DNA from 4 places in the Pseudoduganella sp. R-43 genome. Region 2 is predicted to be linked to each of the others. Evidence: predicted binding sites of a transcription regulator. Region 2 holds the regulator's gene; each other region holds the start of a gene.

Region 1 (5,622 bases), 1.4 Mb from region 2:
TCATCGCTCGGCCACAGGTCCTTCAGGGTGACCGGCTTGCCGGCGGCATCGTGGCCCAGCACATCCTTCTCGATGTCGAAACGGATGGTGCCGGCGATGGCGTAGGCCACCACCAGCGGCGGCGATGCCAGGAAGGCCTGCTTGGCGTACGGGTGGATGCGGCCGTCGAAGTTGCGATTGCCAGACAGGACTGCGGTGGCGTACAGGTCGCGCTCCACCACTTCCTTCTGGATCACCGGGTCGAGCGCGCCGGACATGCCGTTGCAGGACGTGCAGGCGTACGCCACGACGCCGAAGCCCAGCTTTTCCAGCTCAGGCATCAGGCCTGCTTCCTCCAGGTACAGCGTCACGGCTTTCGAGCCTGGCGCCAGCGAAGACTTGACCCACGGCTTGCGCAGCAGCCCGGCCTTGTTCGCGTTGCGGGCCAGCAGGCCTGCCGCGATCATATTGCGCGGGTTGTTGGTGTTGGTGCAGCTGGTGATGGCAGCGATGATCACGGCGCCGTCAGGCATCTTGCCTGGCTCGTTTTCCACCACGCCCGATATCCCGCGCGCTGCCAATTCGGAGGTTGGGACGCGCTTGTGCGGGTTCGACGGGCCGGCGATATTGCGCACCACGGTCGACAGGTCGAACTTCAGCACGCGTTCGTATTCCACCTTGGCCAGGTCGTCCGACCACAGGCCGGTGTGCCTCGCGTAGGTTTCAACCAGCGCCACCAGGTCGTCGTCGCGGCCGGTCAGCTTCAGGTATTTGATGGTCTGCGCATCGATCGAGAACATCGCGGCAGTGGCGCCGAATTCCGGCGCCATGTTCGAGATCGTGGCGCGGTCGCCCAGGGTCAGTGCGGCGGCGCCTTCGCCGTAGAACTCCAGATAGGCCGAAACCACTTTCTCCTTGCGCAGGAACTCGGTCAGCGCCAGCACGATGTCGGTCGCGGTAATGCCGGGCTGTGGCTTGCCGCTCAGCTCAACGCCGATGATGTCCGGCAGGCGCATCCAGGAGGCGCGGCCCAGCATCACGGTTTCCGCTTCCAGGCCGCCCACGCCGATGGCGATCACGCCCAGCGCGTCGACCATCGGAGTGTGCGAGTCGGTGCCTACCAGGGTGTCCGGATAGGCCACGCCATCGCTCACTTGAATGACCGGCGACATGCGTTCCAGGTTGATCTGGTGCAGGATGCCGTTGCCCGGCGGGATCACGTCGACGTTCTGGAACGCCTTCTTGGTCCAGTTGATGAAGTCGAAACGGTCTTCGTTGCGGCGGTCTTCAATGGCGCGGTTCTTGTTGAAGGCGTCCGGATCGAAACCGCCGCATTCCACTGCCAGCGAGTGGTCGACCACCAGCTGGGTCGGCACTACCGGATTGACCAGGGCAGGATCGCCGCCCTGCTCTGCGATGGCATCGCGCAGGCCGGCCAGGTCGACCAGCGCGGTCTGGCCCAGGATGTCGTGGCACACCACGCGGGCCGGGAACCATGGGAAGTCCAGGTCGCGCTTGCGTTCGATCAGCTGCGACAGCGACGCGGCGAGCGTGGCCGGATCGCAGCGGCGCACCAGGTTTTCCGCCAGCACGCGCGAGGTGTACGGCAGCGTGGCGTAGGCGCCCGGCTTGATCGCATCGACCGCTTCGCGCGCGTCGAAATAATCCAGCTTGGTGCCAGGGAGTTGCTTACGGTATTGGGAGTTCATGATTACTTGCGATCCTTGATCGGTACGAAGGCCAGGTCTTCAGGGCCGACGTAATTGGCGCTTGGACGAATGATCTTGTTGTCGATGCGCTGCTCGATGATGTGCGCCGACCAGCCGGAGGTGCGCGAAATCACGAACAGCGGGGTGAACATGGCGGTCGGAACGCCCATCATGTGGTACGACACGGCGGAGAACCAGTCCAGGTTAGGGAACATCTTCTTGACTTCCCACATCACCGACTCCAGGCGTTCGGCGATGTCGAACATCTTCATCGAGCCGGCTTCCTGCGACAGGGAACGCGCCACTTCCTTGATCACCACGTTGCGCGGGTCGGACACGGTGTACACGGGATGGCCGAAGCCGATCACCACTTCCTTGTTGGCGACGCGGTTGCGGATGTCGGCTTCCGCTTCGTCCGCGTTTTCGTAGCGCTGCTGGATGTCCAGCGCCACTTCGTTGGCGCCGCCGTGCTTGGGACCGCGCAGCGCGCCGATCGCGCCGGTGATGGCGGAATGGATGTCGGAACCGGTGCCGGCGATCACGCGGCTGGTGAAGGTGGAGGCATTGAACTCGTGCTCCGCGTACAGGATCAGCGAGGTATGCATTGCACGCACCCACGATTCGGACGGCTTTTCGCCGTGCAGCAGGTGCAGGAAGTGGCCGCCGATGGTTTCATCGTCGGTTTCCACATCGATGCGCTTGCCGTTATGGCTGTAGTGGTACCAATACAGCAGCATGGAACCGAAGGAAGCCATCAGGCGGTCGGCGATGTCGCGCGCGCCGGCGATATTGTGGTCGTCCTTCTCAGGCAGGCAGCAGCCCAGCACGGAAACGCCGGTACGCATCACGTCCATCGGGTGAGCCGATGCAGGCAGCGCTTCCAGCGCCGACTTCACGCCTTGCGGCAGGCCGCGCAGGGATTTCAGCTTGGATTTGTAGCCTTTCAGTTCGGCCATGTTCGGCAGCTTGCCGTGCACCAGCAGGTAGGCGATCTCTTCGAATTCGCAGGTGGTGGCCACGTCCAGGATGTCGTAGCCGCGATAGTGCAGGTCGTTGCCGGTCTTGCCTACGGAGCACAGGGCGGTATTGCCGGCTGCGACGCCGGACAGGGCGACGGATTTCTTAGGCTTGAAGGTTGGGGCTTGCTCGGTCATTTTGGTCTCTCCTCGGATCGTCGAATTATTTTTTGGCGGCTGCAAACAGGGCGTCCAGCTTCTGTTCGAAATCGTGATAGTTGATGCGCTCGTACAATTCGGCGCGGGTCTGCATGGTGTCGACCACGTTCTGCTGGGTGCCGTCGCGGCGGATCGCGGTGTACACATTCTCCGCAGCCTTGTTCATGGCGCGGAAGGCGGACAGCGGGTACAGCACCAGGCCCACGTCGGCGGACTTCAGTTCTTCCACGGTGAACAGCGGGGTGGAGCCGAATTCGGTGATATTCGCCAGCACCGGGACTTTTACCGCTGCGGCGAATTGCTTGTACATTTCCAGCGAAATCATCGCTTCAGGGAAGATCATGTCGGCGCCGGCTTCCACGCAGGCCACTGCGCGGTCGATTGCGGCGTCCAGGCCTTCCACGGCCAGCGCATCGGTACGGGCCATGATCACGAAGTTTTCGTCGGTACGTGCGTCCACGGCAGCCTTGATGCGGTCGATCATTTCGCCCTTGGAGACGATTTCCTTTCCGGGGCGGTGGCCGCAACGCTTGGCGCCCACCTGGTCTTCGATATGCATGGCGGCGGCGCCGAACTTGATCATCGACTTCACGGTGCGCGCCACGTTGAAGGCGGAGGCGCCGAAACCGGTGTCCACGTCCACCAGCAGCGGCAGGTCGCACACGTCGGTGATGCGGCGCACGTCGGTCAGCACGTCGTCCAGGTTGGAGATGCCCAGGTCCGGCAGGCCGAGGGAGCCCGCAGCCACGCCGCCGCCCGACAGGTAGATCGCCTTGAAGCCGGCGCGCTTGGCCAGCAGGGCGTGGTTGGCGTTGATCGCGCCCACCACCTGCAGCGGGGATTCTTCTTGAACGGCCTTGCGGAAGGCGCCGCCTGCGGAATATTGGCTCATGATGTCCTTTCTGTGTGAGGAATGTTTGCCGTCCATAGTGCAAGTGGCATGCCAGCCGTGGCTTCCCAGCAAAATCAAGCACTTGCAACGCGGGCGCCAGAGTATAATGTTTCAGGTTGAAACACGTGAAACGTTTCAGGTGAAACATGCGACATTCCACTCCCCTGCCCTTCGACCCGGCCGACAAGCCGGTGATCTGGACGGTTTCCGTCTCGCGCCTGTCGGAGCTGTTCCGCGACATCACGCTGGAATACGACGCCCTGGCCGATATCGAACCGATCAACCTTGGCTTCGACGAGGCTGCGCGCCATATCCGTGAACGCCTGGCGACGGAGCGCTGCGATGCCGTCATTGCGGCCGGCTCGAATGCGGCCTACCTGAAGGGACGCCTGTCGGTACCCGTGGTGATCGCCAAGGCCAGCGGCTTCGATTTCATGCAGGCCCTGGCGCGCGCCCGCAAGGTTTCCGACCGCATCGGCGTGATCACCTACCAGGAAGACATGCCGGCGCTGGCGGAATTCGCCGCCACCTTCGGCGTGCCGATCGAGCAGCGCACCTATGCAACCGAGGAAGATGCACGCGCCCAGATCAATGACCTGAAGGCCTCCGGCATCAAGGCCATCGTCGGCGCCGGCCTGATCACCGACCTGGCCGAAGAAGCCGGCCTGACCGGCGTTTTTGTCTATTCCGCCGCATCGATCCGCCAGGCCTTCGACGACGCACTTGAACTGGCGCGCCTGGCGCAGCTGGAATCCAACCGTAGCAGGCGCCACGTGGTGGCCGACACCTTGCGCGCCAAGCATGGACTGGCCGACCTGCGCGGCGAGTCCGAGGCGATGGAGCGCGTACGCCAGGCGGTCGTGCTGTACGCGAAGTCGCCTGCCACTGTGCTGATCCAGGGTGAAACCGGCTGCGGCAAGGAACTGGTGGCGCAAGCCATCCACCGCGAATCCCCGCGCACGCTGGGCGGCGCCAACCGTCCTTTTGTCGCGGTGAACTGTGGCGCGATCGCCGAATCGCTGCTGGAGTCGGAACTGTTCGGCCATGAGGAAGGCGCCTTTACCGGTGCCCGGCGCGGCGGCCACGCCGGCCTGTTCGAAGCAGCCAACCGCGGCACCCTGTTCCTCGACGAAATCGGCGAAATGCCGCTTGCACTGCAGACCCGGCTCCTGCGCGTGCTGGAAGAACGCGAAGTGGTGCGGGTCGGCGGCACGCGGCCGATTCCGGTCAATGTACGCATTATCAGCGCCACCCATTGCGACCTTGAAGCGAGGGTGCGCGAGGGCCGCTTCCGCCCCGACCTGTTCTACCGCCTGGCCGTGCTGCGCCTGTCGCTGCCGCCGCTGCGCGAGCGCCCGACCGACATCCTGCCGCTGGCCGAATGGTCGTTGCGTACCGCCCTGGCCAGCCTGGGCGCGCGCGCCCATCCGAACCTGCCGGCCGAACTGGCCGCCTGCGCGCCCCTGCTGCTGCGCTATGAATGGCCCGGCAATGTACGCGAACTGCGCAACCTGACCGAACGCCTCGCCCTGTTCCTCGCCGCCGAACCGCTGCAGGCCCTGACGCCCAGCTTCGTTGCAGGCGTCGCGCCCGAACTGCATTCCTTGCCGCAGGCGGCAACGCAACTGCCTGCGCCCCATGCATCCGCCCCCGCGCCGAACAGCGTCACCGAAGTATTGGCCCGCTTCGGCGGCCGCCGTGACGCCGCCGCCGACTACCTGGGCATCAGCCGCACGACGCTGTGGCGCCGCCTGCGCGAAGAGCAGGAACCCTGAGCCGAGGCGTCGACGCCACAGCATATTGCATCAATGACAATCCCGTAGTATCTTCTTGCGTTGAGTTCAGGGGCATTACATGGAATATCGCA
Region 2 (5,622 bases):
GCAATGGCGTTGAAGCAGACAACGTGGACGGCTATGCGAACAACAGCGGCTTCGCCCTTACCGCCGCCACGCAGCTCGATTACAACCGATTCCTGGCACGCGAAGCGCACCGCCGGGGAATGTCCATTGCATTGAAAAACGATACGGATCAGTTGAAGGACCTGGTAGGCGATTTCGATTTTGCCGTCAACGAACAATGCCATGAGTTCGCCGAATGCGAGGGCTACCAGGCTTTCATCGCCAGCGGCAAGCCGGTATTCAATGCGGAGTATGCTGCGCCATACAGCAGCGATCCCGCAGCGCGCGCCAAGCTGTGCGCCGATGCCAACGCCCGCAAGTTCCATACGCTGGTGCTGCCGCTCGCGCTGGACGACAGCCTGCGCTACAGCTGCGAGCCGTGACTACAGCGTCAGCTTGGTCTCGAACTTGGAGCAGTTCATCGCGAACAGGCTCTTGACGTTGATGACGTTGTGGTGCGAGGTGAAGACGCGCCGCGTGAAGGCGCTGTACTCTTCCATCGACTCCACCGTGACGATCAGGTGGAAGTCAAACTCGCCGGCCACTTCGTAGCAGGACATCACCTCGGGCTCGGAACGCATGCGGTGTTCGAACTGCTTGAGGATGTCGGTATTCTGCTTCTCCAGTTCGACCGACACGAATACCGTCAGCGGCCGCCCGGCGAGCGCGCGGTCAACCAGCGCGACAGCCTTGACCAGCACGCCGTCGTTGCGCAGCCTTTCGATGCGGCGCTGGCAGGTCGCGACCGACGAATGCACGCGCTCCGCGATCTCGCGCAACGGCGTGCTGGCATCTTCTTGCAGGATATTCAGGATGCCCCGGTCGATCCGGTCCAGATCCCTCATGCGAGGTGGCGCAAGGGGTGCGCCCAGGCCGGCCAGCATGGTTCGAAGAAGCGCTCCACCATGGCGGGCGTCACTTCGGCCAGCGTTGCAGGATTCCACTGCGGCTGGTTGTCCTTGTCGATCACCAGGGCGCGTACGCCCTCGAAAATCTCGCCGTGTTCGAAGTTGCGGCGCACCAGGTTGCGCTCCATGCGCAAGCAGTCGGACACGCCCAGCGACGCGCCGCGCTTCAGCAGCTCGTGGGTCACGCTCATCATCAGCGGCGAGCGCAATTCCATTGCCTTCAGCGATTTCTGCGCGAAAGGCGTGCTGTCGCCTCGCAGCGAATCCATGATGGCGGGTACCGAGCCCGCCGAGAAATGCTGATCGATCAGGGCGCGCTGCGCTTCCAGTTCGCTGTCGCCGGCGAAGGCGTTGTGCGGGCCGGCAAAGACCGCGACAGCATCGCGCAACGATTTGCCGGGCGTCGACTCGAACAGCTTGGCCAGTCCGGCCAGTTCAGTTTCCGGCACGAAGTAGTCAGCCAGGTCGAGGTAGAGCGCATCCGCGGCGCCGACCGTCAGCCCGGTGAGGCCGAGCCACATGCCAAGCTGGCCCGGCGCATGCGACAGGAAGTGGCTGCCGCCCACGTCGGGAAACAGGCCGATGTTCACCTCGGGCATCGCCATCCTGGTACGGCCCGTGACGATGCGCACGCCGCGCTCCGGCCCGCCCTGCGCGATGCCCATGCCGCCGCCCATCACCACGCCATCCATCAGCGCCACATAAGGCTTGGGGTAGAAATGGATTAAATGGTTCAGCGCATATTCTTCGGTGAAGAAGTCTTCCAGCAGCGCGCTGCCGCCTTGCGTATTGCCGCGGCCGACGTCGTGGAAGAAGCGGATATCGCCGCCTGCGCACAGCGCGCGTTCGCTGCTGCTGCGCACCACGACCGCCGCCACCGACGCATCGTCGCGCCATGCCAGCAGCGCCTGCGTCATCGCGCGCACCATGTCGAGGGACAGTGAATTGAGGGTCTTGGGGCGGTCCAGCGTGATGAAGCCGGTACCGTTGGAGAGTTGGGTGTGTACGTGTTCGCTCATGCAAATATTCTAACGCACACTGGTCGCAAAAAAGGGCGCCAATTGCGCCCTTTGGTGTGCTGCACGGCCAGTCCTTTACATGGCGGTGGGTGGTGCCTCATACGTATCCGGGAAATGCTTGATGGCCGCATGACTGTGGTTCTGCACACGGTCCTTGTATTTCATGACCTGGCGATCCAGTTTATCAATCAGGGTATCGATGGCGGCGTAAAGGTCTTGCGACAGGCTTTCGACGTAAACAGTTTTGCCAGACATGCGCAGGTTGATTTCGGCTTTCTGGCGTTTCTCTTTCTCGGTGAGGTTATCTACAGTCAGGATGACAGCAATATCGATTACTTGATCGAAATGGCGCTTGACTCGTTCCAGCTTGTTCTGCACGTACTCGCGAATGGCTGGGGTCACTTCGACATGATGTCCACTGATGGTGAGATTCATACACACTCCTAAAGATGATGTCGCTCTCGAGTTCGTGCACGCCGAAACGCACAGAGGAACCCATGCACTGCACTACAACGATTTGCGGAGGCTAACTGGAGGGATCTTCAACGCTTCTCGATATTTGGCAACAGTCCGTCGCGCAATCACCATGCCTTGTTCACCCAGCATGTCCGCAATCTTACTGTCGGATAAAGGATTTTTCGGGTCTTCTGCTCCTGTCAATTGCACGATCAGTGCCCGTATCGCAGTCGAGGAAGCCTCCCCCCCGGCTTCGGTCGCGACGTGGCTACCAAAGAAATATTTCAACTCAAACATGCCATGCGGGGTGAGCATATATTTTTGAGTTGTTACGCGAGAAATAGTGCTCTCGTGTAGTCCCAGTGTATCAGCAATTTCACGCAACACAAGGGGTCTCATGGCCACTGCGCCATGACTGAAAAAGTTCTTTTGTCTTTCTACTATCGCTTCCGCGACGCGCAGGATCGTGTCGAAGCGCTGGCGCATATTCTTGATCAACCACTTGGCCTCCTGCAGCTGGCCATTCATCTGCGACTCGCTCTTGCCTTGCTTGAGCAAGTTGGCATACAGCGCGTTCACCCGCAGGCGCGGCACCACGTCGTTGTTCAGGGTGACGATCCAGCCGCCGCGGCCCTTTTTCACGATCACGTCCGGCACCACGTAGTCTGACTCGCCTGACGCAAATTCGGCGCCCGGATGCGGGTTGCACTGGCGGATCACGCACTGTGCTTCGCGCAAGTCTTCATCGTCGCAGTCGAGCGCTTTCTTCAGCTTGGTGAACTCGCGCTGGGCGAACCAGGCCAGGTGCTTCTCGACGATGGTCAGCGCCATGCGGCGCGTCACCAGCGGCACGCCGGGCATGCGCCTGATCTGCAGCGCCAGGCATTCGGAGGCATTGCGTGCGGCGACGCCGGGCGGATCGAAGCTTTGCAGCAGCACCAGGCTGCAGCGCAGGTCGTCCAGTTCGATTTCCAGCTCGGGCGGCAGGCGCTCGTGGATTTCTTCCAGCGGCTCTTCCAGGTAGCCGTTCTCGTCCAGCGCATCGATGATCAGTTCCATCAGCGCGCGGTCGCGCGGCTCCTGCACGGTGACGCGCATCTGCTCGAGCAGGTGTTCGCGCAGCGTGCAGCCGGACGCTTCCAGTTGCGGGCGGCTGTCTTCGTCGTCGGCGGATTTGCTGCCGGCGCTGGCGCTCCAGTCGGCGTCGTCGCTGCCGTTGCCGGCTTCATGGTCGCCGCCTTCATAGGTATCGCTTTCGCCGGCAGCGGCCGGGGCTTCGCCGCCCTCGCCTTGCGGGCCTTCAGCCGAAGGCGTGGCGGGAGCTTCGGCGCCATTGCCGTTGCCCTGGCTGATGGCGCCATCGGCCAGCAGCCGTACCGAGTGGTCGAGCGGGTCGTCAAGGCGCTCCAGCATGGGATTGTCGCCAAGCAGCTGTTCCAACTCCTGGTGCAGCTCCAGCGTGGACAGCTGCAGCAGGCGGATGGATTGTTGCAGCTGCGGCGTCAGCGCCAGGTGTTGCGAGGTTCGCAGTTGCAGTGTTTGTTTCATGGCCTTCGTTTACATGCGGAAGTGTTCGCCGAGGTAGACGCGGCGAACGGATTCGTTGGCAATGATGTCGTCCGGGCGGCCCGAGGCCAGCACGGCGCCCTGGTTGATGATGTAGGCGCGGTCGCAAATGCCGAGGGTCTCACGCACATTATGGTCGGTGATCAGCACACCGATATTGCGCTCCTTCAGGAAACGCACAATACGTTGGATTTCGATCACGGCGATCGGATCCACGCCGGCAAACGGTTCGTCCAGCAGCACGAAGCGCGGGTTGGTGGCCAGGGCGCGCGCAATTTCCACGCGGCGGCGTTCGCCACCCGACAGCGACAGGGCCGGGTTCTCGCGCAGCTTCTCGATTTGCAAGTCGGCCAGCAGCGATTCCAGGCGCTGGTTGATTTCCGCCTTGGGCAGAGGCTTGCCGTCCACCTTCTGCAGTTCCAGTACGGCACGAATGTTTTCTTCCACCGTCAGCTTGCGGAACACCGAAGCTTCCTGCGGCAGGTAGGACAGGCCCAGCGTGGCGCGCTTGTGGATCGGCAGGCTCGACACGTCGGTGCCGCCGATATCGATGGTGCCTGCATCGGAAGCCACCAGGCCGACGATCATGTAGAAAGAGGTAGTCTTGCCGGCACCGTTGGGACCGAGCAGGCCGACCACTTCACCGCAATCGACTTGCAGCGAAACGTCGTGCACCACCTGGCGCTTGCCATAGGTTTTCTGGAGGCCGCGCACGACCAGCGTGCTGGCGCAGTTATTTGCTTGCATGCTTACTTCTTCTCCGTCGGCGTCGCTGGGGGTTCGGTACGGGTCGGCTGGATCACCATGGTGCCGCGACCGCCGCCGGGCTTGCTCTCCCCGCTGGCCGAATTGCGCACGCTGAAAAATTCCTTGCGGCTGTCGTAAGAAATGAACTCACCCTGCACTTCGTCGTTCTGCTTGCCGCCTTCCAGGCGGCGGATGGTGGCCTTGTTGAACATCTTCACCAGTTCAACCTGTTCCTCGTATTCGATGCGGTCGGCATCGCCTTCCACCCACTGGTCGCCGGCGCCGTCGCGCTTCTGGCGGAAGGTGGCTTTCTTGCCGTCGCCAAACAGCGTCACTTGCTGGAAGCCCTCCGGCGTCTGCTTGACGTAGGCGCGCTCGGCCGTCATGGTCAGGGTGCCGCGGGTCAGCTTGACGCCGCCCAGCAGGATGGTGACCTGCTTGACGTCGTCGATGTCCATCGAGCCGTAGCTGATGTTGGTCGGCTTGTAGGAGTCGGCTTTCTCGGCCAGCGCCGGAGCGGCGACTCCCAGCAGCAAGGCTGCCGACAAGAGTAGTCGTTTCATGTTCATTCCTCAGTTATTGGTCCGCGGCCTTGGGCGGAATCTGCAGCGTGCCGTTGCCGGCCAGGTGCATTTCGCGCGTCGCATTATTGGCGCGCATGCTGTTGGCCGCAGCAGTCGTATCCCCCAGCCGCAGTTTCACCGGATGATCGGTTTCCATGCGGTCTTCGTCCGGGAAGATCACCAGCTTGTCCGATTCCAGGTGCAGCAGTTGCGATTGCGGCGATGCCGCGCGGTCGATCGTCACGCTGCCGTTCAGGGTGACGCGGCTGTTGGCGTCGTCCACGCGCGCCGTATTCGCCACGATCTCCATCGGCGGCTTCTCGCCGGCCAGGCTGTGCACGCGCG
Region 3 (5,622 bases), 610 kb from region 2:
CGCCGCGCGCCGCCGCCGAGCAGCGTGCCCGGGCCGCCCTCGACAAGGTAGGCTTGCTGGACCGCGCCGACGGCCAGCCGCTGGCCCTGTCCGGCGGCGAGCAGCAGCGCGTGTCGATCGCACGCGCCATCGTCAACCGCCCGCAAATCATCCTGGCCGACGAGCCGACCGCCAACCTGGACCGCGCCAGCGCCAACCGGGTGATCGATGCGCTGCATGCCTTCCACTCGGTCGGCGTGACTTGCCTGATTTCCTCGCACGATGAACAGATCCTGGACGCCGCGGCACGCGTGATCCATCTCGAACGTGGCGAACTGATGAGGGAAGCCGCATGAGCACCTGGCTGCGCCACCACCTGTTCGCCCTCGGCTCTGCACTGGTGCACGTGCGCCGGGCGCCAGGTTCTTTCCTGTTCAATATCCTGGTGGTCGCGATTGCGCTGGCCCTGCCCTTCATGGGCGTGACCTTGCTCGACAATGTACGGCCGATGTCGGAGCAGATGGCGGTCGAGCCTGAACTCAGCGTCTTCATCAAGGCCGACACGCCGCGCGAACAGGCCACCGGGCTGGCCTCCTCGCTGCGCAACATTGCACCGACGGCCAAGATCATCTTCACTTCGCGCGAAAAAGCGCTGGAACAGCTCAATGCCAAGAGCGGCTTGTCCGACGTGGTCGCCACCCTGGGCGAGAATCCGCTGCCGGACAGCTACGTGGTGAAGCTGAACGCCTTCCAGGACGCGGCCGAAGGCAGCAAGATCGACAGCATCGCCGACCAGATGCGCGCCCTGCCGGGCGTGGAATCGGTGCAAGTCGATTCGGCCTGGGTAAAACGGCTGGCTGCCCTGCTGGGCGTGCTGCGCCTGGCCCTGCTCCTGCTGGCCGCCACGCTGGCCACGGTGGTGGTGGCGGTAGTGTTCAATACCATACGCCTGCAAGTGATGACCCAGCGCGAAGAAATCCTGGTGTCCAAGCTGATCGGCGCCAGCGACAGTTTCATCCACCGCCCCTTCTATTACACCGGCGCCCTGCTCGGCCTGTGTGCCGGCGGCGTGGCCCTGGGCGGCGTGGCGCTGGCCCTGCAGCCCCTCAACCGGGCCATTGCAGAGTTTGCAAGACTGTATGCCTCCGAATTCCAGCTGGCTCCGCTCGATCCCCTGGGCACGGCCGGCCTGCTGGCCCTGTCCGCCGGCCTCGGCCTGATCGGCGCCCTGCTCTGCGTCCAGCGTCATCTTTCCAGGCTAAATTGAAAGTTGAAAGTCGGGGTCAGGTCTGGCAATCCGCCACAATGTGGCGGATTGCCAGACCTGACCCCGACTTTCAACTTCATCGTGCGTACCCGCACGGAGCCGCGCCCCTGCCCGCCTTATCCTGACTTTGATCCAACGCAAGGAATAGCGCTTTGCCGATAGTGTTTTTGCTATCAGAGCCATAAAATCCCAGCAATTGGCACTCACCAAGGGAGAGTGCTAATATATGTTCAGAACGGCATGATAGAGGTTAAGAATCATTTAAGTTCTGTCGTGCATGCTGGTAACTCTGAAAAGCATTCCCTTCAAGCGAGGATAGACAAGATGACCGCAACAAACGCACTGGTACCTGCCGGCAGCAACGCGCTGACCCTTGGCTTCAGCGGGAGCCTGGGCAACCTGGACGCTTATATCTCGGCTGTCAATCGCCTGCCCATGCTGACCCATGAGGAAGAAGTGGCGCTGGGCAAGAGCCTGAAGGAAAAGAACGATATCAAGGCCGCGGAAACGCTGGTGACTTCTCACCTGCGCCTGGTGGTGTCGATCGCGCGCGGCTACCTGGGCTATGGCCTGCCGCACGGCGACCTGATCCAGGAAGGCAATATCGGCCTGATGAAGGCAGTCAAGCGCTTCGACCCCGACCAGGGCGTGCGCCTGGTGTCCTATGCCATGCACTGGATCAAGGCTGAAATCCACGAATACATCTTGAAGAACTGGCGCCTGGTCAAAGTGGCCACCACCAAGGCCCAGCGCAAGCTGTTCTTCAACCTGCGCAGCCACAAGCAGGGGCTCGACGCCATGTCGCCGGCGCAAATCGACGAACTGGCCAAGACCCTGGACGTGAGGCGCGAGGACGTGATCGAGATGGAAACCCGCCTGAGCGGCCGTGACATCGCGCTGGAAGCGCCGTCCGACGACGAAGACGACAAGTTCTCGCCCATCGCCTACCTGTCCTCCGACAATATGGAGCCGACCAAGGTGCTGGAAGCGGAACAGGTGGTGCGCCTGCAGTCCGAAGGCCTGGAAACCGCCCTGTCCAAGCTCGACGCCCGTTCGCGCCGCATCGTCGAGGCACGCTGGCTGGCCAACGACGATGGTTCGGGCGCCACGCTGCATACGCTGGCGGAAGAGTTCGGCGTGTCGGCCGAGCGCATCCGCCAGATCGAAGCGGCTGCGCTGAAGAAAATGAAGGGTGCGCTGGCCGCCTACATGTAAGCCTGCACCCTCCGGCAAAAGCACCGATTCCGCAAGGGTCGGTGCTTTTTTACTTTTGGGCAAGCTTCTTAATGTCGGGAATTTTTACATTCCACATCGCAACTATCGCTAAGCCCTTGATATGGCTGAGTTTGAATTCCTGGCATAGCGATTGCTTAGTAACTCTCAAGCACACTCACTGAGGAGTTACCCATGTTCAAGAAGCTTGCATTGACCGCAATTTGCGCCCTGACAGCCAGCTTGGCCGTTGCAGGCCCGACCAAAGACGGACAAACCTACGGCAATCCACTGGCATTGACGGTTGATTCGGTAATCAGTGCTGGCTGGAATCCTGACGGTGAATCGGTTTGGACCTTTGCCGACTGGATTCACGTAAAAGACCTGGAGGTCCTGTACGTGACGGTGAGCGTCGACACCACCTTCGACTTTGGCATTACGCCGCCAAATGGCGGCAGCGTCCAGGATTTCGACTTCGACCTCTTCCTCGACAACGTTGGGGTGGCCAAGACCCTCCCCAAGCCCAGCAGCTATTCCGCTTACTGGGACGAAGTTTCCCTGACGGCGGGCGTCGTCCACACCTTCAAGCTCAATTCGCTGAACGTGCACGACAACAATACCAATGTCGAATTCAAAGTCATGGCCAACAGCGCCAATGCGCCGACCGACCCGGGCGTTCCCCCGCAAGAGGTTCCGGAACCCGCTTCCTTGGCACTGCTTGGCGTCGGCCTGATGGGCTTGGGGATAGTCCGCCGCCGCCGCACACAATAAGTTGTGAAAACCAACTATAAAAGCTGGCGCCCTCCGGGGCGCTTTTTTTTCGGCGCGACCATACTGTTGAGTGGACTCAACAGTGCAACACGATAGTTTGTAATTTGCTAAGCTGTTCCCAGGCCAGAGGAGAACATCATGCAAGCTAGACTGATCTGTCTGGGCATGGCGGGCCTGGTCCTCGCCATTGCCGCCGCCTGCGGCTCGACCCGCAGCACTGCCGAGGATGCAGCCAGCCGCCCGGCACCACGCACCAGCGCCAGCTACGTCCTGGCACAAGGGGAAATCGTCAAGCTGGCCCCTGCAGTCACGCTCAAGCTCGAGCGTGTCAATGACAGCCGCTGTAAAAAAGGCGCAGTCTGCGTCTGGGCTGGATACATCAGCTACAGCTTCGTGCTGAGCGACCAGCAAGGCAGCTCCAGCTTCGTGCTGGCGGACGCCATGCCGGGGGCCAGCAAGACCGTGACGCTTAATGGGCTGACCTTCACGCTGCTGGGGATGGAGCCGGCAGAACCGCCGTCGCTGAAGGCACCGGCGCCGGATTATCGGGTAAGCTTGCGGGTAAATATTTCCCAGCCAACATAGCTGCCCATGACGCCACATGCCCTGCCCCGACGACTGACGTCCACCATCATCCTTGCGCTGGCGTTCAGCGCCCCGGCCTGGGCCAAGACCCCGGTTGCCAGCGGCGCCGGCGGCGCCGTGGCGACCATCAGCGAGCCGGCCTCGCAGGCCGCGCTGGCGATCCTCGACAAAGGCGGCAACGCGGTCGATGCGGCTGTGGCGGCGGCGGCCACGCTGGGTGTGACCGATCCGTTCAGCTGTGGCGTGGGCGGCGGCGGCTTCATGGTGATTTACCTGGCCAGGGAAAACCGCGTCATCACGCTCGACCATCGCGAGGTTGCGCCGGCAGCGTTCCAGTCCAACGCTTTCGCGCCGGACGGCAAGGCGATGGATTTCCAGACCGCGGTCGCCAGCGGCATGGCCGTTGGCGTACCGGGCACGGTGCGCGGCTGGCATGATGCGCTGGACCGCTACGGCACCATGTCGTTCAAACAGGTGCTGGCCCCGGCCATCAAGGTGGCCCAGGATGGCTTCCGGCTGAACGACAATTTCGTGGCGCTGGTCACGGAAAATGAGAAGAAGTTCGCGCTGTTCCCGGACACCGCGGCGCGCTATATGCGGGACGGCAAGGCACTGCCGGCCGGCACCCTGCTGCGCAATCCCGACCTGGCCAAGACCTACCGCCTGCTGTCCGCCGGCGGCGTGAAAGCCTTCTATTCGGGCAAGCTGGCGCAGGCGATTGTCGACACGGTCAACCGTCCGCCGGTCGCCGCCGGCGTTGCGGTGCGCGCGGGCCGCATGTCGCTGGCCGACCTGGCCAATTACGAAGCGCGCTGGCGCCAGCCGGTGCGCAGCACTTACCGCGGCTATGAGCTGGTCGGCATGCCCTTGCCAAGCAGCGGCGGCGTGACGATTGCCGAAGCGCTCAATATCCTGGAAGGCTTCGACCTGAAATCCATGCCGCGCGAAAAAGCCGAACACCTGTACATGGAAGCGGCGCGCCTGGCCTTCGCCGACCGCAATGCCTACCTGGCCGATCCCGAATATGTGGACGCGCCGGTGGCGGGCCTGGTCAGCAAGGAATATGCCGCACGCCGCCGTGAACTGATCGACCCTACCCAGGCCCGCTACCACGCACAGCCGGGCGATCCCTACCTGTTCCAGCAGGACCCAAGCGTGCCTCTGCGGCCGGCCGCTGCGGCCAAGGCCAGGCTGCTGTCGGAAAGCGCGCACACCACCCACCTGGCCGTGTCGGACAAGGACGGCAATATCGTCGCCTACACCTTCACCATCGAATCATGGGGCGGCAGCGGCATCACGGTGCCGAGCTATGGCTTCATCCTGAACAACGAGATGACGGACTTCGATTTCACCGGCCCGCATCCGAACGTGCCGGAGGCCGGCAAGCGCCCGCGCAGCAGCATGTCGCCCACCATCGCCTTCCGCAACGGCAAGCCGGCCTTCACCGTCGGCAGCCCGGGCGGCGCCACCATCGTGACCACGGTGCTGCAGACCATCTTCAACCATATCGACCTGGGCATGGACATGCCCGCCGCACTGAACGCGCCGCGCATCTCCGAGCGCAACGGCCAGGCCACGTCCGTCGAGCCGGGATTTGCCGGCAGCGTGCAAGCCCGGGCGCTGGAGCGTTTCGGCCAGCGCTGGGATGCCTCGGCCGAGGAGATCGGCGCCGCCAACGCCATCGTCTTCAATCCCGATGGCACGGCGACCGCAGTCAGCGAAGGCAAGCGCCACGGCGCCGGCAGTGCGCTGGTGCAGAAACGCGGGCACTGATCAACCGTGCCGTTCGCGGCTGTCGGCCGGCGCTT
Region 4 (5,622 bases), 490 kb from region 2:
TGGTTGAAGAACGGGTTGGCAATAGCGTCCGGATTACGGATCAGCAGCGCGCCCTGCCCAAGGTAGTTCAAGATCAGCGAAGGGAAGCAGACCCAGAACCAGGCCATGCGAATCGGCTTCTTGCCGAAGTGGCCCATGTCGGCGTACAGCGCTTCAGCGCCAGTAATCGCCAGCACCACCGCTCCCAGCGCCACGAAGGCGATGAAGCCATTGTCGCGCATGAAAATCGCGGCATGGTAAGGATTCAGCGCGGAGAGGATGGCCGGGGTTTCGACGATATTCACGACGCCCATGGCGGCCAGCACGCCGAACCAGATCGTCATGATCGGCCCAAAGAAACGGCCAATACCAGCCGTGCCATGGCGCTGCACCGAATACAGGGTCACCAGCACGACAATCGTCAGCGGCACCACATATTGCGCGAGGCCCGGTGCGGCAACTTCCAGGCCCTCGATTGCGCCCAGCACCGAAATGGCCGGCGTGATGACGGAGTCGCCATAGAACATGGTGGCGCCAAAGGTACCAATCAGCAGCAGCGGGAAGTGCGCCTTCGGCGCAGCCTTGTGCACGGAATTCAGCGCCAGCGCCATCAGGGCCATGATCCCGCCCTCACCGCGGTTGTCGGCACGCAGCACCAGGCTGACGTACTTCAGCGACACGATCAGCGTCAGGCTCCAGAAGATCAGGGAAATAATGCCCAGCAAGTTGGCCTGGTTGAGTGCCAATCCGTGGGTGGGGTCGAAGACTGTTTTGAGGGTATAGAGGGGGCTGGTACCGATATCGCCGTAGACGATGCCAATCGCGGCCAGCGTCAGTGCAGCTACGCTGCTTTTCTTATGTTGTGACAAGATTTCACCCAAAATTGGTTTTGGTGCATCGCACAATAGGCCAACTAAAGGCCTTTTGCAAGTTTTTCAGACCGCCGGTGAAATCTTGGCGGATGTGCTATTTTCCACCTTTACTCCAAGAAAATCATCGCTCTCATGAATACCGGCATGCTGTACGCCGCAGGCGCTTTCCTGTCCTGGGGCCTGTTCCCGCTGTATTTTCACGCAATTAAAGATGTGCCGGCGTCCGAAATCCTGGCGCACCGCATGGCTTGGTCGCTGCTGTTCCTGATGCTGGTACTGGCGGTACGGCGGCAATGGAAATGGCTGCCGCAAGTGTTGCGCCAGCCCAAAGTCGTGGGCAGTTTCCTGGCCAGCGCTTTCCTGCTGAGCGCAAACTGGTTCGTGTATATCTGGGCAGTGAACAATGGCCATGTGGTCGATGCCAGCCTGGGCTACTTCATCAACCCGCTGGTAAATGTGCTGCTGGGCATGCTGGTGCTGAAGGAAAAACTGCGTCGTGGCCAGTGGATTGCCATCGGTGTTGCCGCCACCGGGGTGGCCTGGCTGACCTGGCAGGCTGGCCAGGTGCCATATATCGCGCTGGTGCTGGCCCTGAGCTTTGGCGCTTATGGGTTGCTGCGCAAGACTGCGGCGCTGGCGGCGCTGGAAGGACTGTCTTTCGAAACCCTGATCCTGTTCCCGCTGGCGGTGGCTTACCTCGGTTGGCTGGTGTACCACGGCCAGAGCGTCTTCCTGAATGCCGAGTCGGACAGCACACGCTGGCTGCTGGCAGCCGCAGGCCCGACCACGGCGATCCCGCTGCTGCTGTTCGCCGCCGGTGCGCGGCGCATTCCGATGTCGGTGCTCGGCATGCTTCAATACATGTCGCCATCGCTGCAAATGCTGCTGGGCGTCTGGGTCTTCCACGAAGCTTTTTCCTCGACCAAGCTGGTCGGTTTCCTGTTCATCTGGAGTGCGCTGGCGATATATATGCTGGAGAGCTGGTTGGTCAACAGAAAGGCGAGTTGAGTGTCGGAAAATTTTACAGCATTGGTGCCGTGAAACCACAATTACTATGACTCAATTGACTTTTCCGTAATTGAATCAATGATCTAAGGAAAGTCGCTTGCATTCAGGCACGACAATTGCTTAATTCCCAGTAACACTTCGGGAGAGCAATAATGGTTAGTAGAAAGTTTCTGGTGGGCATCTCCGCCCTGTTCTGTGTAGCATCTGTGCAAGCTGCAACAATGCCGTTGTCGTCCGCATTTTCGCTTGATCAGTACCTGACGACTGGCCAGAGCCAGAACCTGCAGATCGACGTAAATAGCCTGTTGGCCGGCAAGGGCCTGTCCAGCGCTTCGATCAGCTCCGGCGTGCTGACCGTGTCCGGTTTCTCCTCCGCCGACTTCGATATCGTCGGTTCGTCCGTGACGAACCTGAATTACTCTGAGAATCGCGAAACGACGGACTGCAACAAGGGCAAATGCAAGGTCGTCACCGACAACTTCCACATCAAGCAATTCAACACCAACTATAGCGACTCCATCGCTGACGAGATGAAGGTCACAGCCGGTGGCGCCTCCGCGACCGGCTCGGCCAACGATGAAAATGCATTCGACACCGACAGCGGCAAGATCGAAGACATCAAAAAGCAGACGGGCAGCGAAAATGGCGGCTACAACCGCTGGTACAACCAGTTCATCAGTCATTACGATTCGCTGGGCGGCGACCTGGTGGTGCAACTGAGCCTAGACTCCCTGGCCTTGAACGACCTGGCGGCAGACGGCATCCTCAACTTTTCCGTGAATTCCATGCTGGGACAATTCAACCTGACCGACGTGCGCCTGGACTTCGTAGCGCAGGACGCTGCGCCGCCTGCGCAAGTGCCCGTGCCAACCAGCCTTCTGCTGACCGGCCTGGGCCTGGCCGCGCTGGCAACGGTACGCCGGCGCAAAGCATAAGCAAGCAGCTGCCCTAAAAGGACCCGGCACTTGCCGGGTCTTTTTTTATGCGCCATCACAATGCGCTAAACTAGCGCCTTTACGAACCGACAAGAACTCATACCGTGGCCAATTACGTCTATACCATGAACCGCGTGGGCAAAATCGTCCCACCGAAACGTCAGATTCTGAAGGACATTTCGCTGTCCTTCTTCCCAGGCGCCAAGATTGGCGTGCTGGGCCTGAACGGCTCCGGCAAATCGTCCCTGCTGAAAATCATGGCAGGCATCGACACCGACATCCAGGGCGAAGCGCGCCCGATGCCTGGCCTGAACATCGGCTACCTGCCACAGGAACCGCAACTCGATCCTGAAAAAACCGTGCGCCAGGAAGTGGAATCCGGCCTGGGTGAGGCCTTCAACGCGCAAGCCTTGCTGGAAGCCGTGTACGCCGCCTATGCCGAACCGGATGCGGACTTCGACGCGCTGGCCAAGGAACAGGAACGCCTGGAATCGATCATCGCTGCTGCCGACGGCGGCAACCTGAACCTGCAACTGGAAATGGCCGCCGACGCGCTGCGCCTGCCGCCATGGGACCAGAAGATCGGCGTGCTGTCCGGCGGTGAAAAGCGCCGCGTGGCGCTGTGCAAGCTGCTGCTGTCCAAGCCGGACATGCTGCTGCTCGACGAACCGACCAACCACCTGGATGCCGAATCCGTGGAATGGCTGGAGCAATTCCTGGTGCGCTTCCCTGGCACCGTGGTTGGCATCACCCACGATCGCTACTTCCTGGACAATGCTGCCGAATGGATCCTGGAACTGGACCGTGGCCACGGCATCCCTTGGAAGGGCAACTACTCTTCCTGGCTGGACCAGAAACAGGCCCGCCTGAAGCAGGAAGAAGCCACCGAATCCGCGCGCCAGAAGGCGCTGCAGAAAGAACTGGAATGGTCGCGCCAGAACCCGAAGGCACGCCAGGCCAAGTCCAAGGCCCGCATGGCGCGCTTCAATGAACTGAGCGAATTCGAGTACCAGAAGCGTAATGAGACCCAGGAGATCTTCATTCCTGTGGCCGAACGCCTGGGCAACGATGTGATCGAATTCAAGAATGTCAGCAAATCGTTTGGCGACCGCCTGCTGATCGACAACCTGTCCTTCATCATCCCACCGGGCGCGATCGTCGGCATCATCGGCCCGAACGGCGCCGGTAAGTCGACCCTGTTCAAGATGATCGCTGGCATCGAGCAACCGGACAGCGGCGAAGTGGCGATCGGCAAGACCGCCAAGATTTCGCTGGTGGACCAGAGCCGCGACAAGCTGGACAACGACAAGACCGTGTTCGAGGCAGTGTCCGGCGGCGCCGACATCCTCAGCGTGGGCCGTTTCGAAATGCCGTCGCGCGCGTATGTGGGCCGCTTCAACTTCAAGGGCTCGGACCAGCAGAAGATCGTCGGCAACCTGTCCGGCGGTGAGCGCGGCCGTCTGCACCTGGCCAAGACCCTGCTGATGGGCGGCAACGTGCTGCTGCTGGACGAACCGTCCAACGACCTGGACGTGGAAACCCTGCGTGCGCTGGAAGATGCGCTGCTGGAGTTCGCCGGTTCCGTGATGGTGATTTCGCACGATCGCTGGTTCCTGGACCGTATTGCGACCCACATCCTGGCCTTTGAAGGCGATTCCCAGGTGACCTTCTTTGCGGGTAACTACCAGGAATACGAAGCCGACAAGAAGAAGCGTTTGGGCGAGGAAGGCGCGAAGCCGAAGCGTATTCGTTATAAGCCGCTGCACGGCTAAAACCGGTAAACCTGGGTCTGACCCACAGGGTCAGACCCAGTCAATTCCGACGCCACGGATTGGGTTGTGCGCCTTTGATCTTCGTCGAACATCAAAGACCTCGAACCAACCCCATTAGCCGCAAGATCATTCAGGGGTCTGACCCAGCGGGTCAGACCCCGGTTTACCGGTTTTAGAGGAGTCGACGATGCGCAAACAATTCCTTTGTGGACTGGTCCTGGCCAGTGCCGGCGCCATTGCGCACGAGGCCCCCATCGACAAGCTGTCCTGGCTAGCCGGCTGCTGGTCGCACACCGGCGCCGAAAAAGGCTCCGTTGAAATGTGGACCCTGCCAGCTGGCGGCACCATGCTGGGCGTGGCCCGCACGGTAAAAAACGGCAAGACAGTCGAGTGGGAACACACCATGATCCGCGAAACCGAGCCGGGCATCTGGGCCTATGTGGCCAAGCCAAGCCGTCAACTCGAAGCGGCCTTCCCGATCAAGTCGATCGGCGATGGCGAGGTGATCTTTGAAAACCCGCAGCATGACTTCCCGCAGCGGATCATTTACAAGCGCGATGGCGCCGATGGCATCAAGGCGCGCATCGAAGGTGTCTCGAAAGGCAAGGAAAAAGCCTTTGATTACCCTATGCAGCGGACGCAGTGTCCGAATGGAGGGTGAGGCGGGCACAAGGACATTGGCAGCGCAAGGCTGCCGTTGTCGCACCCGGCCTCGATCGGGACTTTGCGGGGGGAAGCAGCTGAACTGCCCTCCCCCTCGACTCAGAAGCTAGCCTTCACGCCCAGGTTGACCGCGCCTTTGCGGCGGCCCTGGTCGATATCGTTCTTGCCGAAGTGCTCGTACTCCAGCACGCCCGAGACTTTCTCGGTGAAGGCGTATTCAGCGCCAACCGAAGCGTACAGCGCGTTACGGCTGCTATCGCCGTTGTACGCGGAAGCCAGGCCGGTGGCATTTACGTCATTCTTGTTGTGGGCGATACCCAGCTTGCCGGTCAGCGCCACCTGCTGGTTGATCGGGAAAGTGCCCTTGCCAGCCAGGTAGAAGGACTTGGCCTT

Evidence for each region. The regulator sigma-54, encoded in region 2, starts transcription at its own class of promoters, with help from an activator protein. The targets are predictions, from matches to a motif close to TGGCANGNAANCTGCTTT.
Region 1: a site for sigma-54 is predicted at 3,792-3,809, ahead of prpB (methylisocitrate lyase). Genes of this name have one in related genera too.
Region 3: a site for sigma-54 is predicted at 2,602-2,619, ahead of ACN9M3_RS07340 (PEP-CTERM sorting domain-containing protein). Genes of this name have one in related genera too.
Region 4: a site for sigma-54 is predicted at 1,965-1,982, ahead of ACN9M3_RS02215 (PEP-CTERM sorting domain-containing protein). Genes of this name have one in related genera too.

The regions. Positions count from the first base shown of each region.
Region 1 covers NZ_CP183988.1:2,355,688-2,361,309, reverse strand. Annotated here, with positions in the region: gene acnD (Fe/S-dependent 2-methylisocitrate dehydratase AcnD) at 1-1,688, opposite strand, end outside; gene prpC (bifunctional 2-methylcitrate synthase/citrate synthase) at 1,691-2,842, opposite strand; gene prpB (methylisocitrate lyase) at 2,868-3,755, opposite strand; gene prpR (propionate catabolism operon regulatory protein PrpR) at 3,902-5,530, shown strand; gene ACN9M3_RS10725 (acyltransferase family protein) at 5,610-5,622, shown strand, end outside.
Region 2 covers NZ_CP183988.1:954,907-960,528, reverse strand. Annotated here, with positions in the region: gene ACN9M3_RS04500 (endo alpha-1,4 polygalactosaminidase) at 1-401, shown strand, start outside; gene ACN9M3_RS04495 (Lrp/AsnC family transcriptional regulator) at 402-863, opposite strand; gene ACN9M3_RS04490 (enoyl-CoA hydratase/isomerase family protein) at 860-1,945, opposite strand; gene hpf (ribosome hibernation-promoting factor, HPF/YfiA family) at 2,021-2,380, opposite strand; gene ACN9M3_RS04480 (RNA polymerase factor sigma-54) at 2,453-3,949, opposite strand; gene lptB (LPS export ABC transporter ATP-binding protein) at 3,959-4,714, opposite strand; gene lptA (lipopolysaccharide transport periplasmic protein LptA) at 4,717-5,277, opposite strand; gene lptC (LPS export ABC transporter periplasmic protein LptC) at 5,291-5,622, opposite strand, start outside.
Region 3 covers NZ_CP183988.1:1,560,196-1,565,817, reverse strand. Annotated here, with positions in the region: gene ACN9M3_RS07355 (cell division ATP-binding protein FtsE) at 1-335, shown strand, start outside; gene ftsX (permease-like cell division protein FtsX) at 332-1,246, shown strand; gene rpoH (RNA polymerase sigma factor RpoH) at 1,571-2,461, shown strand; gene ACN9M3_RS07340 (PEP-CTERM sorting domain-containing protein) at 2,654-3,229, shown strand; gene ACN9M3_RS07335 (hypothetical protein) at 3,368-3,814, shown strand; gene ggt (gamma-glutamyltransferase) at 3,821-5,587, shown strand; gene ACN9M3_RS07325 (antibiotic biosynthesis monooxygenase family protein) at 5,588-5,622, opposite strand, start outside.
Region 4 covers NZ_CP183988.1:462,124-467,745, reverse strand. Annotated here, with positions in the region: gene ACN9M3_RS02225 (potassium transporter Kup) at 1-851, opposite strand, end outside; gene rarD (EamA family transporter RarD) at 984-1,859, shown strand; gene ACN9M3_RS02215 (PEP-CTERM sorting domain-containing protein) at 2,081-2,794, shown strand; gene ettA (energy-dependent translational throttle protein EttA) at 2,899-4,566, shown strand; gene ACN9M3_RS02205 (DUF6265 family protein) at 4,754-5,227, shown strand; gene ACN9M3_RS02200 (porin family protein) at 5,329-5,622, opposite strand, start outside.